DNA from 4 places in the Streptomyces sp. NPDC048506 genome. Region 3 is predicted to be linked to each of the others. Evidence: riboswitches for the same ligand, from Rfam matches in the RefSeq annotation. Region 3 holds a riboswitch; each other region holds the start of a gene.

Region 1 (4,205 bases), on a different contig from region 3:
CTTGACCTGGGCGGGAGTGGGCTGGGGTGCGGCCTGACCGGTGCCGCCTGCGGCGGTGGCGGTGGCGGCGCCTGCGAGGGCCAGGGTGGCGGCCGTACGAGCGGTGCGCGCACTGCGCGAGCCGCCGCCGATGAGCGCGGCGAGCGGATGCTGCCTGGGCTTGCGGTGCGAGGCCACGGTGGCCGTCACTTCCTTCCCTTAGGGCCGTCGGCCCGGCGGCGGTCCGCTTCGAGGCGCGGGCCGCCGCCTGACCTTCGGCGGGGCGGCCGGCGGACACCGGTGTGGAGCCCGGCGATGGCGGGGAGCCGGCCGCCTGGAGGAGGACGCTAGACCTGGGCGTCACGGGGGTGAGCCCGTTTGCCCGGCATTGTTCGGTTTCGACCGGCGCCGGTACGCGGCTGACCGCGGCGCCATGACCGCGCGGCCGGGACCGGTCTGCCGTGACCGAAGCGGCGATTGTGTGCGCCCTGCCGGAAGGGCCGTGCTATGCGGCGGCTACGATCCAGCACTATGGACGTAGTAATCAATGTCTTCGTCGGCCTGCACATCATCGGTATCGCCGCCCTGCTGGGCGGCTTCCTGACCCAGATGAAGGCGATGGGCGCGGGCACCGCGCGCTTCGTACCGGCCATGCTGCACGGCGCGCTGACGATGCTGGTGACCGGCATCGTGCTGGTGGGCCTCAACCAGGCCGAGGGCCACACCCTCAACAACATCAAGATCGGCATCAAGATGGCCGTCCTGGTGGTGATCCTGGCGCTGGTGTACGTCAAGCGGGACGAGGAGACGGTCGCCAAGCCGGTCTTCGCCACGGTGGGCGGGCTCACGGTCGCCAACATCTTCATCGCGGTGCTCTGGACCTGAGCGACGGACCGCATCGCGCGCCGAACGGATCGGACCACGCACCGCGCGCCGAACGGATCGCACCGCGCACCGCGCGCCGAACGGATCGCACCGCGCACCGCGCACCGAACGGACCGCACAACGCATCGCGGCCGCCCCGTCACGGCGGCCTCAACCGCACACCGCGCGGTCCTCGCACTCCGGGATCCGGAGGCGAGGGCCGCGCGGCGGCGTGTGGGGGGTGGCCCGTGGGGGGTGGCCTTGAGGGGGTGGAGCGGGGCCGCGGCTCAGGCCGGGCGGACGCTCCCGTAGATCGGCATGTAGTAGATCGACTCCACCCGGACGTTGGCGCCCGGGTGCGGGGCGTGGATCATCTTGCCGTCGCCTATGTACATGCCGACGTGGCTGATGTCGTCGAAGAAGAAGACGAGGTCACCGGGCTGGAGGTTGCTGGTCGCCACCCGCTGGCCGACCTTGACCTGGTCCCAGGTGGTGCGCGGCAGATCGACACCGGCCGCCTTCCAGGCCGCCTGCGTCAGCCCCGAGCAGTCGTAGGAGTTGGGGCCGGTCGCGCCCCAGACGTACGGCTTGCCTATCTGGGCGCGGGCGAACGCCAGGGCCTTTTCGGCCTTGGTGGAGTTCGAGCTCCCGGTGGAGCCGCCGCTGCTGGTGCCACCACCGGTCTGCCCGCCGGACGTGCCGCCGGTCTGCTGCTGTCGCTCGCGCTCCTGCTGCCGGCGCGCCTCCTCCTCGGCCTTGCGCTTGGCCGCCGCCTCCTTCTGGCGCTCCAACTCCGCCAGCCGCGCCTTCTCCTGGGCGGTCAGCCGCGACAGCAGTTGCCGGGTCTCGGCGAGCTTCTGCTGGACGGACTGCTTGGACGCCTTGAGGGAGGACTGCGTCTCCTGGAGCTGATCCAGGCTGCGGCTCGCCTCGGCCCGCTGGCGCGCCGCCGCTGACGCCTGCTTCTGGTAGTCGGCGACGGCCTGCTGCTGCCGGCTGGTCAGCCGCTCCATCAGGTGGCTGCGGTCGAAGAACTGCTGCGGGTCCTTGGCGAGCATCAGCTGCGCCGTCGGGTTCATCCCACCGCTCCGGTACTGCGCCGAGGCGAAGGTGCCCAGTTCGCGCCGGGAGTCGTTCATCTTCTGCGCGCGCTTGGCGGCGTCGTTGAGCAGACCGTTGACGGCGTCCCGCTGGTGGTCGGCGCGCTCCTTGGCCGCGTTGTACTTCTGGGTGGCCACCTCGGCCTGGTGGTAGAGGCCGTCGACCTTCTGCTTGACCTCTTCGATGGACGGCTTGGGCGCACGGGGGGCGGCGTCGGCGGACTGCGAGAGCAGGGTGACCGAGGCGAGCGCCGCAGTGGTGAGCCCGGCGGCCGTACGGCGGCTTCCGGGCGAGGTGAGAACGCTGGTGCGCGGCTTGCGATGGGACGCCAAGGCCGGCAACTCCTTCCGTGGGCCGCCTACCGGGTTAGCTGTCGGGTTCGGGCGGTGTCGCTGACGGAAGGTTTGCCCTACGGTCCGTGCGTCCGCTGGCGCGTCGCACGGATCGATTCACCCCGGTGATGCGTGTGGGTCCCCGGCTCCGGCCGGGGGACCCAGGGTTGAAGGTCTTCCGGCGCGTCTGGACTCGGCGGAGGCGGCCCGTGCCGGTGCTGTCACCGACGGCGTGCGGGCTGCCCGAGCCAGGACGTTAGCCAACTCGTGTGGCTCCTGTGAAGGCTGATGTTCGATATGCCCGAAACCTTTTCGTGACCTTTTTGCGGGAGCGTCGTGGCGGATACGGACGGCGCTCGACAGCACACGGAACGAGGTCGTCCGGCACACGGAACGGGGTCGTCCGGCACACGGAACTGGGTCTTCCGCCACGCGGAAACGGGATCTTCCGCCACGCGGAACGGGGTCATCCGGCCGTCTCTCCCCACTCGCCAGCACGCTGTCGGTGCCGCGGCCTAGACTCGGTGGGCGATGAGCAGCCTCTTTGACGACAGCTTCCTGGCGGACCTCGCCCACAAGGACGAGGAGGAGCACCCGCCGCCTCCCGAGCACGAGCACGAGCCGGCCTCGGAGGAGATCCCCGCCGACCTCTTCGGCGGGCGGTTCGACGCACCGGTGCACGCGGAGCCGTACTACCGCGACGGCGCCGCCCGCCCGGTCGTCGACCCCGCGGCGCTGCTGGAGGGGCTCAACGACCAGCAGAAGGCCGCCGTGGTGCACACCGGCGGCCCGTTGCTGATCGTCGCCGGCGCCGGCTCCGGCAAGACCCGGGTGCTCACCCACCGCATCGCCCACCTGCTCGCCGAGCGCCACGTCCACCCCGGCCAGATCCTCGCGATCACGTTCACGAACAAGGCCGCGGGCGAGATGAAGGAGCGCGTGGAGCAGCTGGTCGGCCCGCGCGCCAACGCGATGTGGGTCTCCACCTTCCACAGCGCCTGCGTGCGGATCCTGCGCCGCGAGTCCAAGAAGCTGGGCTTCACGTCGTCCTTCTCGATCTACGACGCGGCCGATTCGAAGCGCCTGATGGCGCTGGTCTGCCGCGATCTGGACCTGGACCCCAAGCGCTTCCCGCCCAAGTCCTTCAGCGCCAAGATCTCCAACCTCAAGAACGAGCTCATCGACGAGGAGAGCTTCGCCGGGACGGCGGCTGGGGGCACCTCCCAGACGGAGTCTGGGGGAGGTTTTGAGAAGACCCTGGCCGAGGCGTACGCGATGTACCAGGCGCGGCTGCGCGAGGCCAACGCCCTGGACTTCGACGACATCATCATGACGACGGTCAACCTGCTCCAGGCCTTCCCCGACGTCGCCGAGCACTACCGCCGCCGCTTCCGCCACGTCCTCGTCGACGAGTACCAGGACACCAACCACGCCCAGTACACCCTCGTCCGCGAACTGGTCGGCCCCGCCGAGACCGCCGCCGAGCTGTGCGTCGTCGGCGACGCCGACCAGTCGATCTACGCCTTCCGCGGCGCGACCATCCGCAACATCCTCCAGTTCGAGGAGGACTACCCGGACGCCACGACGATCATGCTGGAGCAGAACTACCGCTCCTCGCAGACGATCCTGTCCGCCGCCAACGCGGTCATCGAGCGCAACGAGAACCGCCGCCCCAAGAACCTCTGGACGGACGCCGGCGCCGGACCCAAGATCACCGGCTATGTCGCCGACACCGAGCACGACGAGGCGCAGTTCGTCGCCGACGAGATCGACCGGCTGACCGACGCCGGCGACGCCAAGGCCGGCGACGTCGCCGTCTTCTACCGCACCAACGCCCAGTCCCGTGTCTTCGAAGAGATCTTCATCCGGGTCGGGTTGCCCTACAAGGTCGTCGGCGGTGTGCGCTTCTACGAGCGCAAGGAGGTCCGC
Region 2 (4,205 bases), on a different contig from region 3:
GAAGATGCGCGGCTACCTCGCCGAGCTGATCCACCGCAAGCGCGACGCCCTGCGGGAAGAGGGCGCCGACGACCTGATCTCCGGGCTGATCCGGGCCTCCGACCACGGTGAGCACCTCACCGAGAACGAGGCCGCCGCGATGGCGTTCATCCTGCTCTTCGCCGGCTTCGAGACCACCGTCAACCTCATCGGCAACGGCACCTACGCCCTGCTGCGCCACCCTGCCCAGCGCGAGCTGCTCCAGAAGTCGATCGCGGCGGGCGACACCGATCTGCTCGGCACCGCGGTGGAGGAGCTGCTCCGCTACGACGGTCCGGTGGAGCTGGCCACCTGGCGGTTCGCGACCGAGGACCTGACGCTCGGCGGAGCGCGGATCGCCGAGGGCGATCCCGTCCTGGTCGTGCTGGCCGCCGCGGACCGCGACCCGTCACGCTTCGTCGAACCGGACGTGCTCGATCTGACCCGACGCGACAACCAGCACCTGGGGTACGGCCACGGCATCCACTACTGCCTGGGCGCACCGCTCGCCCGGCTCGAAGGGCAGACCGCGCTCGCGACCCTGCTGACCCGACTCCCGGACCTCCGGCTGGCCGGGGATCCGGACGCCCTGCGCTGGCGCGGCGGGCTCATCATGCGCGGACTGCGGTCGCTTCCGGTGGAGTTCACGCCCGAGCGGTCCTGACCAGCGCCGGGACGCGAACTGACGCAACGTCAGCCACGTGACCTTAACGTGATCTGCGCTACACCGGCTTGTGACTACCCGTGACCCCGGTTACTTTTCCACCGGCGATCAACGCTTCCCGAACATCCAGTCGAGGACCCGGTCGGTCGCCGAACAACTCAACCGCCGCGCGAAAGGCATCCGCATGCGTTCCGGGAACGGCCGACACCGACGCCCCCGTCAGGCACCGGCCATCTTTGTCACGGCGGGAGTGACCGGCGCAGGGCTCGCACTGCCCCTGCTCTCCGCCAGCGGTGCGCACGCCGCCGACACGGCCACCTGGGACAAGGTCGCCCAGTGCGAGAGCGGCGGGGTGTGGAGCGCGGCCTCGGGCAACGGCTTCTACGGCGGGCTACAGCTGACCCAGCAGATGTGGGACGACTACGGCGGCGGCGCCTACGCCTCGCGCCCCGACCTCGCCAGTCGCGCCCAGCAGATCGCGGTGGCCGAGTCGATCCTCGACGACCGGGGCCCGGACGCCTGGCCGAGCTGCGCGGTGAACGCCGGGCTGACCAAGGACGGCCGCGCACCGCAGGTCGACCCGGGCAACGCCAGCACTCCGCTGCCCGACCCCGTGGACCGTGGGGTCGACCCGGACCGTTCCTGGGACCCGTCGGGCAACCAGGGCGAGAACGGTGACGAGCCGTCCGACCGGCCGTCCGACGCGACGCCCTCGCCCTCCGCCTCCGACACCTCCGGCTCCGACGACGCCTCCCGGCGCCCGGACCACGACCACGGGTCCTCCGGCTCCAAGGCGCCGGGCCACGACGGCGACGGCGACGGCGCCTCCCGCCCCGGTGACCCGTCCCGTACCGGCGACCCGTCCGACGCCGCCGGATCGACCGACGCCACCGGATCGACCGACGGCACGGGATCGTCCGACGGTGCCGGGTCATCGGACGACAAGGGATCGTCCGACCCCGACGGGCCGTCCGACGGCGGCAGCCGTACGGACACCTCCGGCACCCCGCACCAGGTGCCCCCCAAGGGCAAGCACCGCGGCGACGTCGATGACACCGACGGGGACGGCGGGCGCTCCGCCGGCGGCCGGCACGCCTCGCGCGGCGACGATGCGCCCCGCACGGACCCGGCGGCCGACGGCGACTACACCGTGCGCCCGGGTGACAGCCTGTCAGCCATCGCCACGGCGCACCGGCTGCCCGGCGGCTGGCCCGCGCTCTACGAGCGCAACGAGGGCGTCATCGGCGCCGACGCGGACCTGATCCAGCCGGGGCAGCGGCTCGATCTCGGGAATGCGCAAGGCTAGTTCGCGGCCTTCGTCCGTTTTGGCGAAAGTGAGACAAGGGTCTCTTTGCGCCCGGTGAACCCCGGTCCGTCCGGTGTCGTCGGACCCTGTCCCACCTGCGGATATGTGACCATCCTGTGATCAAAAGCGGTCAACTTGGTTCAGATGATGGGGTTTGAACACCAAGGGGATTACTGCTTACGGTCATGACCGCTCGCCAAAGCGGGCCCCTCCGATCACACGCCGAGTCCTGCCGGTGATCGGAGGCAGTTGACGCGCAAGCGCCGAAGGCAGGAGCGGGGGAACCAAGGTAAGTGCCGGCCCGGCCCGTGACAGCGGGTCAGCCGGCTTGGGGTGAAGCCCGGTGCGTTCGACGCACCGGCCGGGCCACTCACAGTCCGAACCCGACAGCTCACCTCGTAGGCGTCGGTGAGGAAACGAACGAACCATGCTGATCAACAAGGGCAAGCACCGTCGTCCCTCCAAGGCCGTCCGCGTCGCCACCCTCGCCGGTGTCGCCGGTGCCGCCGTGGCCGTCCCGCTGATGGGCGCCACCTCCGCCTCCGCCGCCTCCGTCGCCACCTGGGACAAGGTCGCCCAGTGCGAGTCCGGCGGGAACTGGTCGATCAACACCGGTAACGGCTACTACGGTGGCCTTCAGTTCTCCAACTCCAGCTGGGCCGCCGCCGGTGGCACCCAGTACGCGGCGCGCGCCGACCTGGCCACCAAGTCCCAGCAGATCGCCGTCGCCGAGAAGCTCCTCGCCATCCAGGGCCCGGGCGCCTGGTCCTGCGCCGGTGCCGGCGGCCTGACCGCCGGTGGCCCGTCCCCCGACCTGGACACCAGCGCGCCCGCGCAGACCAAGTCCGCGCCGCAGAAGAGCGACGACGCCGTGCGGAAGTCCACCCCGGCCCCCAAGGCCGAGAAGGCGCAGCCGGCCCCGAAGAAGTCCGAGGCGAAGAAGTCCGACGGTCAGGGCACCTACACCGTCAAGCCGGGTGACACCCTCGCGAAGATCGCCAAGGCGCACGGCACCAACTGGAAGGCGCTCTACGCGGCCAACAAGTCGGTCGTCGGCGGCAACCCGAACCTGATCTTCCCGGGTCAGAAGCTCAGCGTCTGAGCCGTCCCGCGCCGGGACCCCCACCGGCCCCGGCGGGCACCCGGTCCCGTCCGGCCGGTTTCCCGTGAGTTCCCCCTGAGACAGCCCCGCCGGGGCGCGCCCTCCCCCCGGCGCACCCCGGCGGGGCTGCTCGCACTCTCCGCGCGCCCGGGATGCACACGCCGGTGACCTGCTACGTCCCGCGGTTTTTCCCGCTCAGCGAACAATGCGGAGAACGCCCGATGAACTGCGCCTTTGCGTTCTTTGTTCCGTAATTCCGTCCCACGGAGCGGGCCGAGGGCAAGCGGACGCGCCCGGGGCCGTTAGGCTCATGCCGGAGAACTCCAGACACCCATGAAGGAGACAACGTGCCGTCCATCGACGTCGTCGTAGCCCGCGAAATTCTCGACTCGCGAGGTAATCCCACGGTCGAGGTCGAGGTCGGCCTCGACGACGGCAGCACGGGCCGTGCCGCCGTCCCGTCCGGTGCCTCCACCGGCGCCTTCGAGGCCATCGAGCTCCGCGACGGCGACCCGAACCGCTACCTCGGCAAGGGCGTCGAGAAGGCCGTCCTGGCCGTCATCGAGCAGATCGGCCCGGAGCTCGTCGGCTACGACGCGACCGAGCAGCGGCTGATCGACCAGGCGATGTTCGACCTGGACGCCACCGACAACAAGGGCTCGCTCGGCGCCAACGCCATCCTCGGCGTCTCCCTCGCCGTCGCGCACGCCGCCTCGGAGGCCAGCGACCTCCCGCTGTTCCGCTACCTCGGCGGCCCGAACGCGCACATCCTGCCCGTCCCGATGATGAACATCCTGAACGGCGGCTCGCACGCCGACTCCAACGTGGACATCCAGGAGTTCATGATCGCCCCGATCGGCGCGGAGTCCTTCTCCGAGGCGCTGCGCTGGGGCGCCGAGGTCTACCACACCCTCAAGAAGGTCCTGAAGGAGCGCGGTCTGTCCACCGGCCTCGGTGACGAGGGCGGCTTCGCCCCCAACCTGGGCTCCAACCGCGAGGCCCTGGACCTCATCCTGGAGGCCATCAAGCAGGCCGGCTACGCCCCCGGTCAGGACATCGCCCTCGCCCTGGACGTCGCCGCCTCCGAGTTCTACAAGGACGGCAAGTACGTCTTC
Region 3 (4,205 bases):
GTACCACCAGTCGGTGACGGAGGTCGCCACGGTCTTCGTCGTGGCCCTGCTGGCGCTCGGCATCAACCGGGCGCTCCGGCTGACCGGCGCTCGGCTGGCGTCCGTACGGGACGTCTCGGAGGCCGCCCAGCGCGCCGTGCTGCCGGTGCCGCCGGAGCGGCTGGCCGGGTTCGCGGTCGCCGCCCGGTACCTGGGTGCGCGGGTGGACGCCCGGATCGGCGGCGACCTCTATGCGGTGCAGGACACCCCGCACGGCGTACGGCTGATCGTCGGCGATGTGCGCGGCAAGGGGCTGGAGGCGGTGGAGGCCGCGGTGGTGGTCATCGGCGCGTTCCGGGAGGCGGCCGAGCAGGAGGTCACGCTGGAGGCGGTGGCGGGCCGGCTGGAGCGGGCGCTGCAACGGGAGGGCCGGCGGCGCGCGGGGATCGAACGGGCCGAAGGGTTCACCACGGCGGTGCTGGCCGAGCTCCCCGCTGACGGTCAGTCCGTCCTACGGGTCCTCAACCGGGGCCATCCGGCTCCCCTGATGCTCACCCCGGACGGCGGGCTGCGCGAACTGGTCCCCGCGGCGCCGGCGCTGCCGCTGGGGATGAGTGACGTGGCGAGTTGGCCGGACCGGTCGGACGAGACCTTCTTCCCGGCCGGTGCGCTGCTGCTGTGCTTCACCGACGGCGTCACCGAGGCCCGCGACGGCAGCGGTTGCTTCTACGACCCGTCGGACCGGCTGCGCGGCCGCCTCTTCGCCGGTCCGGACGGCCTCCTGGACACCCTCGTCGAGGACGTCGCCCGGTACACGGGCGGGGCGCAGGCGGACGATATGGCCCTGCTGGCGGTGCAGCGGCCGATGGGGACGTGAGGGGGCCTCCTCGGCGGGCAGTTGGCCGGGACGGGGGCGGGGACGGGGGTGGTGGACGGTGGGTGGTGGACGGTGGGTGGTGGAGGGTGGTCCGGTCTACGCCGCGGGTCCGGTCTGCGCCGTGGGCTCGGCCTGTGCCGTGGGGTCCGGCAGGCCGCGCAGGCTCTGTCCGTGCTGCCCGGTGCGGGCGACCGGGCGCCCGTCCAGGGCGAGGGTCAGCAGCAGTCCGTCCTCCGAGTGCCAGGAGTCCTGCTCCGGCCCGGCGGTCCACGGCAGGACGGAGTGGTGCTCGTTGGAGATCCAGTGCCCGCCGCCGGGGTGCCCGTCGAGTACCGTGCGCACACGGTCCGCGAACTCCACGCGGCGGGCCGGCGCGAGGTAGGTCAGCACCGCGCTGTGGAAGACGACCAGGGTCGCCTCGGGCGGCGCGGCGGCGGCCAGCGCGGGCAGCTCGTCGATCAGGTCCCCGCGAGCGATCCGCGGCCGCGGCGCCGTGCGCACCGCCTCGACGGCCGCCGAGAGGTGGGCCGCCCGCTCCTCCTCGCCGGGCCAGACGAGCGCCCGCAGCCAGCGCAGGTCGTCCGGCTCGGCGACGGCGTCGAGCGGGTTCAGGTCGATACCGGCCCGCCAGACGACCTCCGGCATCCGGTCGGGCAGCCGCCCGGCCGCCGGCTCGGTACGGCATGTGAAGAGCGCCGGGCTCGTCGCCGGGCCCAGCTCGGTCGTCCGGACGGCGCCCCCGGGGTCCTGCCGGTACGCGTAGCGGTAGCGGTAACGGTCGGGGTGCAGACACAGGCCGGCCGAGGTGCCGACCTCCAGCAGGGCCAGTGGCTGGGTGAGTCGGGCGAGCAGCGGCAGCAGGGTGGCGCAGCGGGCCGGTTCGTTGGTCTGGGTGGCGCGCTGCATGACCACCGCACGGACCTCGTCCCAGTGCCGGACCGTCCACTCGCGCCAGCGACCGTAGGCCGCCTCGTCCCGCGGTCCGTGTTCGGCGTGCGGGCCGTCGAGGTAACGGACCGCGGCGAGCAGGAGGTTCGGCTGCTGTTTGTTGCCGGCCGGCAGCGACCCCGAGAGCAGGTCGCAGAGCTCCGGGTCCTGGCTGATCCGCGCGGTCAGTTCGGTATGGGCGGCGGAGCGGCCGTACGCCTCCCACCGCGAGAAATGTCGGTACCGCCGCGCCACGTCCTGGGCGCTACCGCTGATGACCCCGCTCCCGGTGTTCCCGGTGTTGACGACCATGATCCGACGTTACCCAGTCACACTGGGTAATCGGCGGGCACCCCTCCGCATAACGACTCATGCACAATCGCCGGGAGATCGTTTAGCGTTCGGCGGTCAACTCGCCCGGTTTGCGGCCATGGTGGCCGAAAAAGTCCCCGCCGAACCTCGTGTGGAACGGACAAGGTTTCCCGGGAAGGCTTGGAAAACAGCCACGATCTCTATTACTGTCCGATAACGCAGCGCGGTCGTCCCAGCCGTCGCAAGAGGCGGCACCGTGCGCCGACGCCGAATCCCGCACGCACTGTTCACGCACCTCCAGCACCTCGAACTGCACCAAGGGAACCGGGGAACCACCACATTGGGGTGAATCGGACGCCTCTGCCAGAGGGTGCCCGTAGGAGACCTTCCTGCTCCGAACCCGTCAGCTAACCCGGTAGGCGAGAAGGAAGGAAAGGAGTGCGCCCCAGTGGCGTCCAACAGGCCTGCCCCCGAGGCTCCGTCCGGCTACCCACTCGACGACCGAGGAGCCTTCGACGGCCCCGGATACGCGGGCGGCGGTGCGGCCGGCGACAGCGACGGCCCGTGGGAGGAGTGGAACCCCACCGAGGATTCCGTCCGACCGGTCCGCGGCAAGCACCGGGTGGCCAAGCAGCGCGCCGGAGGCCTCGCCCGCGGCGGTACGGTCCTGGGCGTCGGCGTCATCGCGGCGGTCGGTGCGGGTGGCATGGCCACGGCCGAGGACCGCCCGCCGGTCCCGATCTCGATGCCCGACGTCGGGGGCCTGGCCCACGAGATATCCGACAGCCTGCCGGACGCCGCGTCCCTCCCCGGCGTGGGCGACCTCATATCCGACTCGGGATCCGACTCCGGTTCTGATTCCGGTTCTGATTCTGGTTCTGACTCTTCTTCGGGCGCGGACTCCGCCGCGTCCGGTCCGCTCGGCCAGAGCACCCAGCGGGGCGCGTCCGGCGCCGGCGAGGCCCTGCGCAGCCGCATCCTCCAGCAGGCCGATACGCAGCAGGACGCCGCCGAGGAGGAGGCCCGCGAGGCGGCGGAGAGCGCCGCCGTCAAGCAGGCCGCGACGGACGCGGCCGCGGCGCAGAAGACCGCCGAGAAGGCCGCGGCCACCAAGAAGGCCGCCGAGCTGGAGGCCAAGCGCAAGGCCGAGGAGGAGGCCCGCCGCAAGGCGGAGGCCGAACGCCTCGCCCAGCTGGCGAAGAGCTACCTCACCCCGGTCGCCTCGTACACCCTGACCGCCGGCTTCGGTCAGGCCGGTGACCGCTGGGTCGCCGACCACACCGGGCAGGACTTCGCCGCACCGACCGGCACGCCCGTCAGGGCAGTGCACTCCGGCACCATCACCCAGGCCGGCTGGGCCGGGTCGTACGGCTACCGCATCGTGCTCACCCTCGACGACGGCACGGAGCTCTGGTTCTGCCATCTGTCCTCGATGGTGAAGACCTCCGGCAAGGTCAACACGGGCGATGTCATCGGCCGGGTCGGCGCGACCGGCAACGTCACCGGCCCGCACCTCCACCTGGAGGTACGCCCCGGCGCCGGTGACCCGATAGACCCGATGCCCTGGCTGCGCGAGCACGGGCTCGACGTCTGAGGGCGCGTCCGGGGCGGCGGAACTCCGTTGTGGGGGAGAGGGAATATGCGCCCTCTCCCCGACGCTCCAACAACGTATGACCGCGACACTCAAAACTGTTGGTTCGCTCTCCGTCTCCCCGCTCTGCCTCGGGGGCAACGTCTTCGGCTGGACGGCCGACGAGGCCGAGTCCTTCGCCGTGCTCGACGCGTACACGGCCGGCGGCGGCAACTTCATCGACACCGCGGACGTGTACTCCGCCTGGGCCCCTGGAAACAAGGGCGGTGAATCCGAGACCGTCATCGGCAACTGGCTGGCGTCCCGCGGCAACCGCTCCGACGTGGTCATCGCCACCAAGGTGGGCGCGCACCCCGACTACAAGGGCCTGACCGCCGCCACGATCACGTCCGCGGTCGAGGAGTCCCTGACCCGCCTCCGGACGGATTACATCGACCTCTACTACACCCACTATGACGACGAGTCGGTGGCGGTCGAGGAGTTCCTCACCGCCCTCGACGGGCTCGTCCGGGCCGGCAA
Region 4 (4,205 bases), on a different contig from region 3:
GGACGCCGACGGCGCCGAGGCGGCCCTCGACCGCCTGGCGAAGCTGGTGGCCGAGGGTCTTGAGGAGCTCCCCGAGACCGTCTGACTTCCCCACCGGGCCCGCCAGGGCCCGGGCAGCGTGCGGCGGCCCCGCCGCGGCGACCGACCCCGGTCCGCCGCGGCGGGGCCGTCCGCGTACTGCGCCCGCGCTCCCCCGCCGCCGCCCTCCCGCTCCGGGCCGCGCCGCGCTGCGCTGCGCCCATTGGGAATCCCCGGACCGGCTGCACGGCCCGCACGGCCCGCACGGCCCGCACGCGAAGGATTGTGTCCGAATTTCTGGGGCCGCCGCGGGGAATTCCTTATTTCCGGCGCCGAGAAATGGGCAGGCCGAATTCTGACCGGAGTCGGAACACGCGCCGCCCGACCCGATAACGGATATCGCGGGGCGCACCGCGGAATTACCTTCCGGCGTCTCTTTGTATACGCGGTGATTGTTAAGAGCGGGCGCGTGCCGTGTTGACGGGTCGTTTCGGATCCCTCACCTCGGCCGCCGCGGCGGGACGCCGCAGCCGGTACACCGGCCGGGAGCGCTCGATGTGGGCGGCCATCAGGGCACGCGCCCGCTCCCCGTCACCACGGGCCACCGCGTCCAGCACGGCGCCGTGTTCGTCCCACGACTCTCCGGACCGGGCCGGCGGCTCCACCGCGTACATCCACTCGATCTTGCGTCGCAGCTGGGTGAGCAGCGCGGTCAGGCTGGCGCTGCCGGCCGCCTGGGCGAGCGTCTCATGGAACCAGCCGTCCAGTTGACGCAGGTCCGCGGGGTTGCCCTGGCGGGCCCGCTCCCGGCCGAGCCGCACCAGGCCGCGCAGCACCTTCAGATGGGCCGGGCTGCGCCGGGCGGCCGCGCGGGCGGCGCCCAGCGGCTCCAACAGGGCGCGGATGTCGAGGAGATCGGCGGCCTCCTGCTCGGTGGGCTCGGCGACGCAGGCGCCCGCGTGGTGGCGAGTGGTGACGAAGCCCTCGGACTGAAGGGTGCGCAGCGCCTCGCGGACCGGCACCCTGGAGACGCCGTAACGCGCCGCCAGGATCTCCTCGATCAACCGGCTCCCCGGCGCGAGTGCGCCGGAGACGATGTCCTCGCGAATCGCCGTGCACACCGCATGCGCGGAAATATGGCCTCGCATCGTCCGTGCCTCCGCCGTAATCCCCTGGAAACGCCGCCGGTTGGCGACTTTTCCGTGACTCTATTCGACCGGGACGGCTTTTCCGACGGGCTCCGGATATTCATGGATATTTTTTGGCCAGCGGACGATGCGCGATCCCGCGGTGCGGTGTGCCGGTGCGATGACGGAACGGGTCAGACGTTCACGCCGTGCGCGCGCAGATAGGCGATGGGGTCCATGTCCGAGCCGTAGTCGGGCGAGGTGCGGGCCTCGAAGTGCAGGTGCGGACCGGTGACGTTGCCGGTGGCACCGGAGAGGCCGATCTGCTGGCCGGGGGTGACCTGCTGGCCCACCGAGACGCCGATCGACGACAGGTGGCCGTACTGGGTGTACGTACCGTCGTTCATCTTGATCACGATGTTGTTGCCGTACGCACCGCCCCAGCCGGCCTCGACGACGGTGCCCGCGCCGACGGCGTGCACCGAGGTCCCGGAGGCGGCGTGGAAGTCGATGCCGGTGTGGCTGCCCGAGGACCACAGGCTGCTGGAGGCCTTGTAGCCGGTGGAGACGTACGAGTCGGCGATCGGGGCGACGAAGGCGTTGAGGCGCTTGCGCTCGGCGTCGCGGGCGGCGCGCTCCTTGGCCTCGCGCTCGGCCTTGGCCTTCTTCAGCGCCGCCTCGGCGTGCCGCTTGGCCTCGTCGGCCTGCTTCTTGGCGACGGCCTCGGCCTGTGCCTGGACGGCCGCGGCCTCGGCGGCGGCCTGCTGTGCGTCGGCCTGCGCCGAGACGTGGTCGGCGAGCTCGTCGCCGAGCACGACGGCCTGCTGGAGACCGGTGTCCTGGGTGCGCGCCTCGTCCGTGGCGGCCAGTGCCGGGGAGGCCACGGTGGCGACCACGCCGGATGCCGCGAGGGTGGCTATGCCGGCGAGGTGACGGGTCGTGCGAGCGGTACGGCTCGCACGGCGGTGCTTCCCGGTGGCACGGGTGAACGCCATGTGCTGGCTTGTCCTTTCCTTCCTTCTCGCCTACCGGGTTAGCTGACGGGTTCGGAGCAGGAAGGTCTCCTACGGGCTCCTCCGGGGAGGAGTCCGATTCACCCCAAGGGACGGTTGGGTCCCCGGCTCCCCTGGCTCGCGCCGTACGGGGACTCGGCGATGACTGTCCGGTGCCACTGTTGTGGCGGAGTTGTGACGAACAGCCGGACCGACGCTAATCGGGACAACTTTCGATGGGCAAACAGAAGCCGGTTTTTGTGCGGGATCCCACAAGTACTGGCGCCACCAGCCACCTCAAACCGGACATACGACGGCTCCCGTGGTGCTCTGGCACCACGGGAGCCGTAGATGAGGCGCTGACCATCCCTCAGGCGACGGGCAGTCAGCTGACGGGGTGACGGACCGGGGAGAGCTCTCCGGACCCGTGTCCGCTAACCGCCGACGACCGTCACCTCGCCGAGGCCCAGCGCCCGCACCGGCTCGGCGATCTGCGCCGCGTCGCCCACCAGGACCGTCACCAGGCGGTCCGTCGGGAAGGCGTTGACCACCGCCGCGGTCGCCTCGACCGTGCCGGTCTCCGCGAGCCGGAGGTACAACTGCGCCTGGAAGTCGTCCGGGAGCTGCTGCTCGACCTGGTCGGCGAGGGTGCCCGCGACGGCCGCCGCGGTCTCGTACTTCAGCGGGGCGACGCCGACCAGGTTCTGCACGGCGACATCGCGCTCCTCGTCCGTCAGCCCCTCCGCCGCCAGGGTCCGCAGCACCTTCCACAGGTCCTCCAGCGCGGGGACGGTGGAGGCGGTGTCCACCGAGCCGCTGATCGCCAGCAGTGCGGCGCCGGTGGCCCCCTCGGGGGACGTGGGGGCGGTGGAGCGCAGCACCTGGCCGAAGGCGCGCACCCCGTAGGTGTAGCCCTTCTCCTCCCGCAGCACGCGGTCCAGGCGGGAGGTGAGGGTGCCGCCCAGGCAGTACGTGCCGAGGATCTGCGCGGGCCACACCCGGTCGTGCCGGTCGGCGCCGACGCGGCCGATGAGCAGCTGCGTCTGGACCGCGCCCGGGCGGTCCACGATCACCACGCGGCCGGTGTCGTCGGCGACGATCGGGGAGGCCTTCAGCGGCTCGGCGGGCGAGCCGGTCCAGGCGCCGAGGGTGTCGGCGAGCGCCGCGTCCAGGTCGACGCCGGTGAAGTCGCCGACGATCACCGCGGTGGCCGTGGCCGGCCGGACGTGGGCGTCGTAGAAGGCGCGGACGGCCGCCGCGTCGATGCGGACGACGGTCTCCTCGGTGCCCTGGCGGGGCCGCGACATCCGGGCCGTCGCCGGGAACAGCTCCTTGGACAGCGCCATCGCGGCGCGCCGGGCCGGGTTGGCGAGCTCGTGCGGGATCTCGTCGAGGCGGTTGCGCACCAGCCGCTCGATCTCGCTCTCCGGGAACGCGGGGGCGCGCAGCGCGTCGGCGAGCAGGCCGAGCGCACGGGGCAGCCGGGAGGCCGGGACCTCCAGGGAGACCCGGACGCCGGGGTGGTCGGCGTGCGCGTCCAGCGTGGCGCCGCAGCGCTCCAGCTCGGCGGCGAACTCCTCGGCGGTGTGCTTGTCGGTGCCCTCGGACAGGGCGCGCGCCATGATCGTGGCGACGCCGTCCAGGCCGTCGGGCTCGGCGTCCAGCGGAGCCACCAGGTTGATCTCGACGGCGACGACCTGCTGGCCGGGGCGGTGGCTGGTCAGGAGCGTGAGGCCGTTGGGGAGTTGGCCGCGGTCGGGGGCCGGGAAGGCCCACGGCTTGGGCGCGCCGCTCCGCGGCTGGGGGTGGAGGTCCATGGCGGTCTCGGGGGAACCTGCGCGGGTGGTGGCGTCGCTCACTGGTCCGCCTCCCCTTCCTCGGTGTCGGCGGTGTCGGTGGGCTCCGCGGTTGCGGTGGGCTCGTAGACCAGTACGGCACGGTTGTCGGGGCGCAGCCGGGCCTTGGCGACCTCCTGCACCTCCCCGGGGGTGATCTCCAGGACGCGCTGCACGGCGGTCAGCGCGAGCTGCGGATCGCCGAACAGGACGGCGTAGCGGCACAGTTCGTC

Evidence for each region. Region 3 has a riboswitch for cyclic di-AMP ahead of AB0C96_RS11820 (M23 family metallopeptidase). Riboswitches for the same ligand answer to the same signal wherever they lie in the genome.
Region 1: it holds a riboswitch for cyclic di-AMP, as region 3 does, so the genes downstream of both, AB0C96_RS10645 (C40 family peptidase) here and AB0C96_RS11820 (M23 family metallopeptidase) in region 3, are expected to answer to the same signal.
Region 2: it holds a riboswitch for cyclic di-AMP, as region 3 does, so the genes downstream of both, AB0C96_RS19410 (transglycosylase family protein) here and AB0C96_RS11820 (M23 family metallopeptidase) in region 3, are expected to answer to the same signal.
Region 4: it holds a riboswitch for cyclic di-AMP, as region 3 does, so the genes downstream of both, AB0C96_RS17835 (M23 family metallopeptidase) here and AB0C96_RS11820 (M23 family metallopeptidase) in region 3, are expected to answer to the same signal.

Annotation. Positions count from the first base shown of each region.
Region 1 is NZ_JBEZIX010000010.1:130,578-134,782, reverse strand. It holds gene AB0C96_RS10655 (NlpC/P60 family protein) at 1-189, opposite strand, end outside; gene AB0C96_RS10650 (hypothetical protein) at 511-864, shown strand; gene AB0C96_RS10645 (C40 family peptidase) at 1,131-2,276, opposite strand; cyclic di-AMP (ydaO/yuaA leader) riboswitch at 2,284-2,453, opposite strand; gene pcrA (DNA helicase PcrA) at 2,808-4,205, shown strand, end outside.
Region 2 is NZ_JBEZIX010000022.1:31,707-35,911, forward strand. It holds gene AB0C96_RS19400 (cytochrome P450) at 1-682, shown strand, start outside; gene AB0C96_RS19405 (transglycosylase family protein) at 933-1,988, shown strand; cyclic di-AMP (ydaO/yuaA leader) riboswitch at 2,240-2,408, shown strand; gene AB0C96_RS19410 (transglycosylase family protein) at 2,416-3,090, shown strand; gene eno (phosphopyruvate hydratase) at 3,438-4,205, shown strand, end outside.
Region 3 is NZ_JBEZIX010000012.1:22,850-27,054, reverse strand. It holds gene AB0C96_RS11830 (PP2C family protein-serine/threonine phosphatase) at 1-856, shown strand, start outside; gene AB0C96_RS11825 (DUF2332 domain-containing protein) at 953-2,095, opposite strand; cyclic di-AMP (ydaO/yuaA leader) riboswitch at 2,378-2,532, shown strand; gene AB0C96_RS11820 (M23 family metallopeptidase) at 2,544-3,689, shown strand; gene AB0C96_RS11815 (aldo/keto reductase) at 3,766-4,205, shown strand, end outside.
Region 4 is NZ_JBEZIX010000019.1:119,610-123,814, reverse strand. It holds gene AB0C96_RS17845 (HPr family phosphocarrier protein) at 1-85, shown strand, start outside; gene AB0C96_RS17840 (GntR family transcriptional regulator) at 474-1,166, opposite strand; gene AB0C96_RS17835 (M23 family metallopeptidase) at 1,340-2,140, opposite strand; cyclic di-AMP (ydaO/yuaA leader) riboswitch at 2,153-2,309, opposite strand; gene AB0C96_RS17830 (pitrilysin family protein) at 2,572-3,954, opposite strand; gene AB0C96_RS17825 (pitrilysin family protein) at 3,993-4,205, opposite strand, start outside.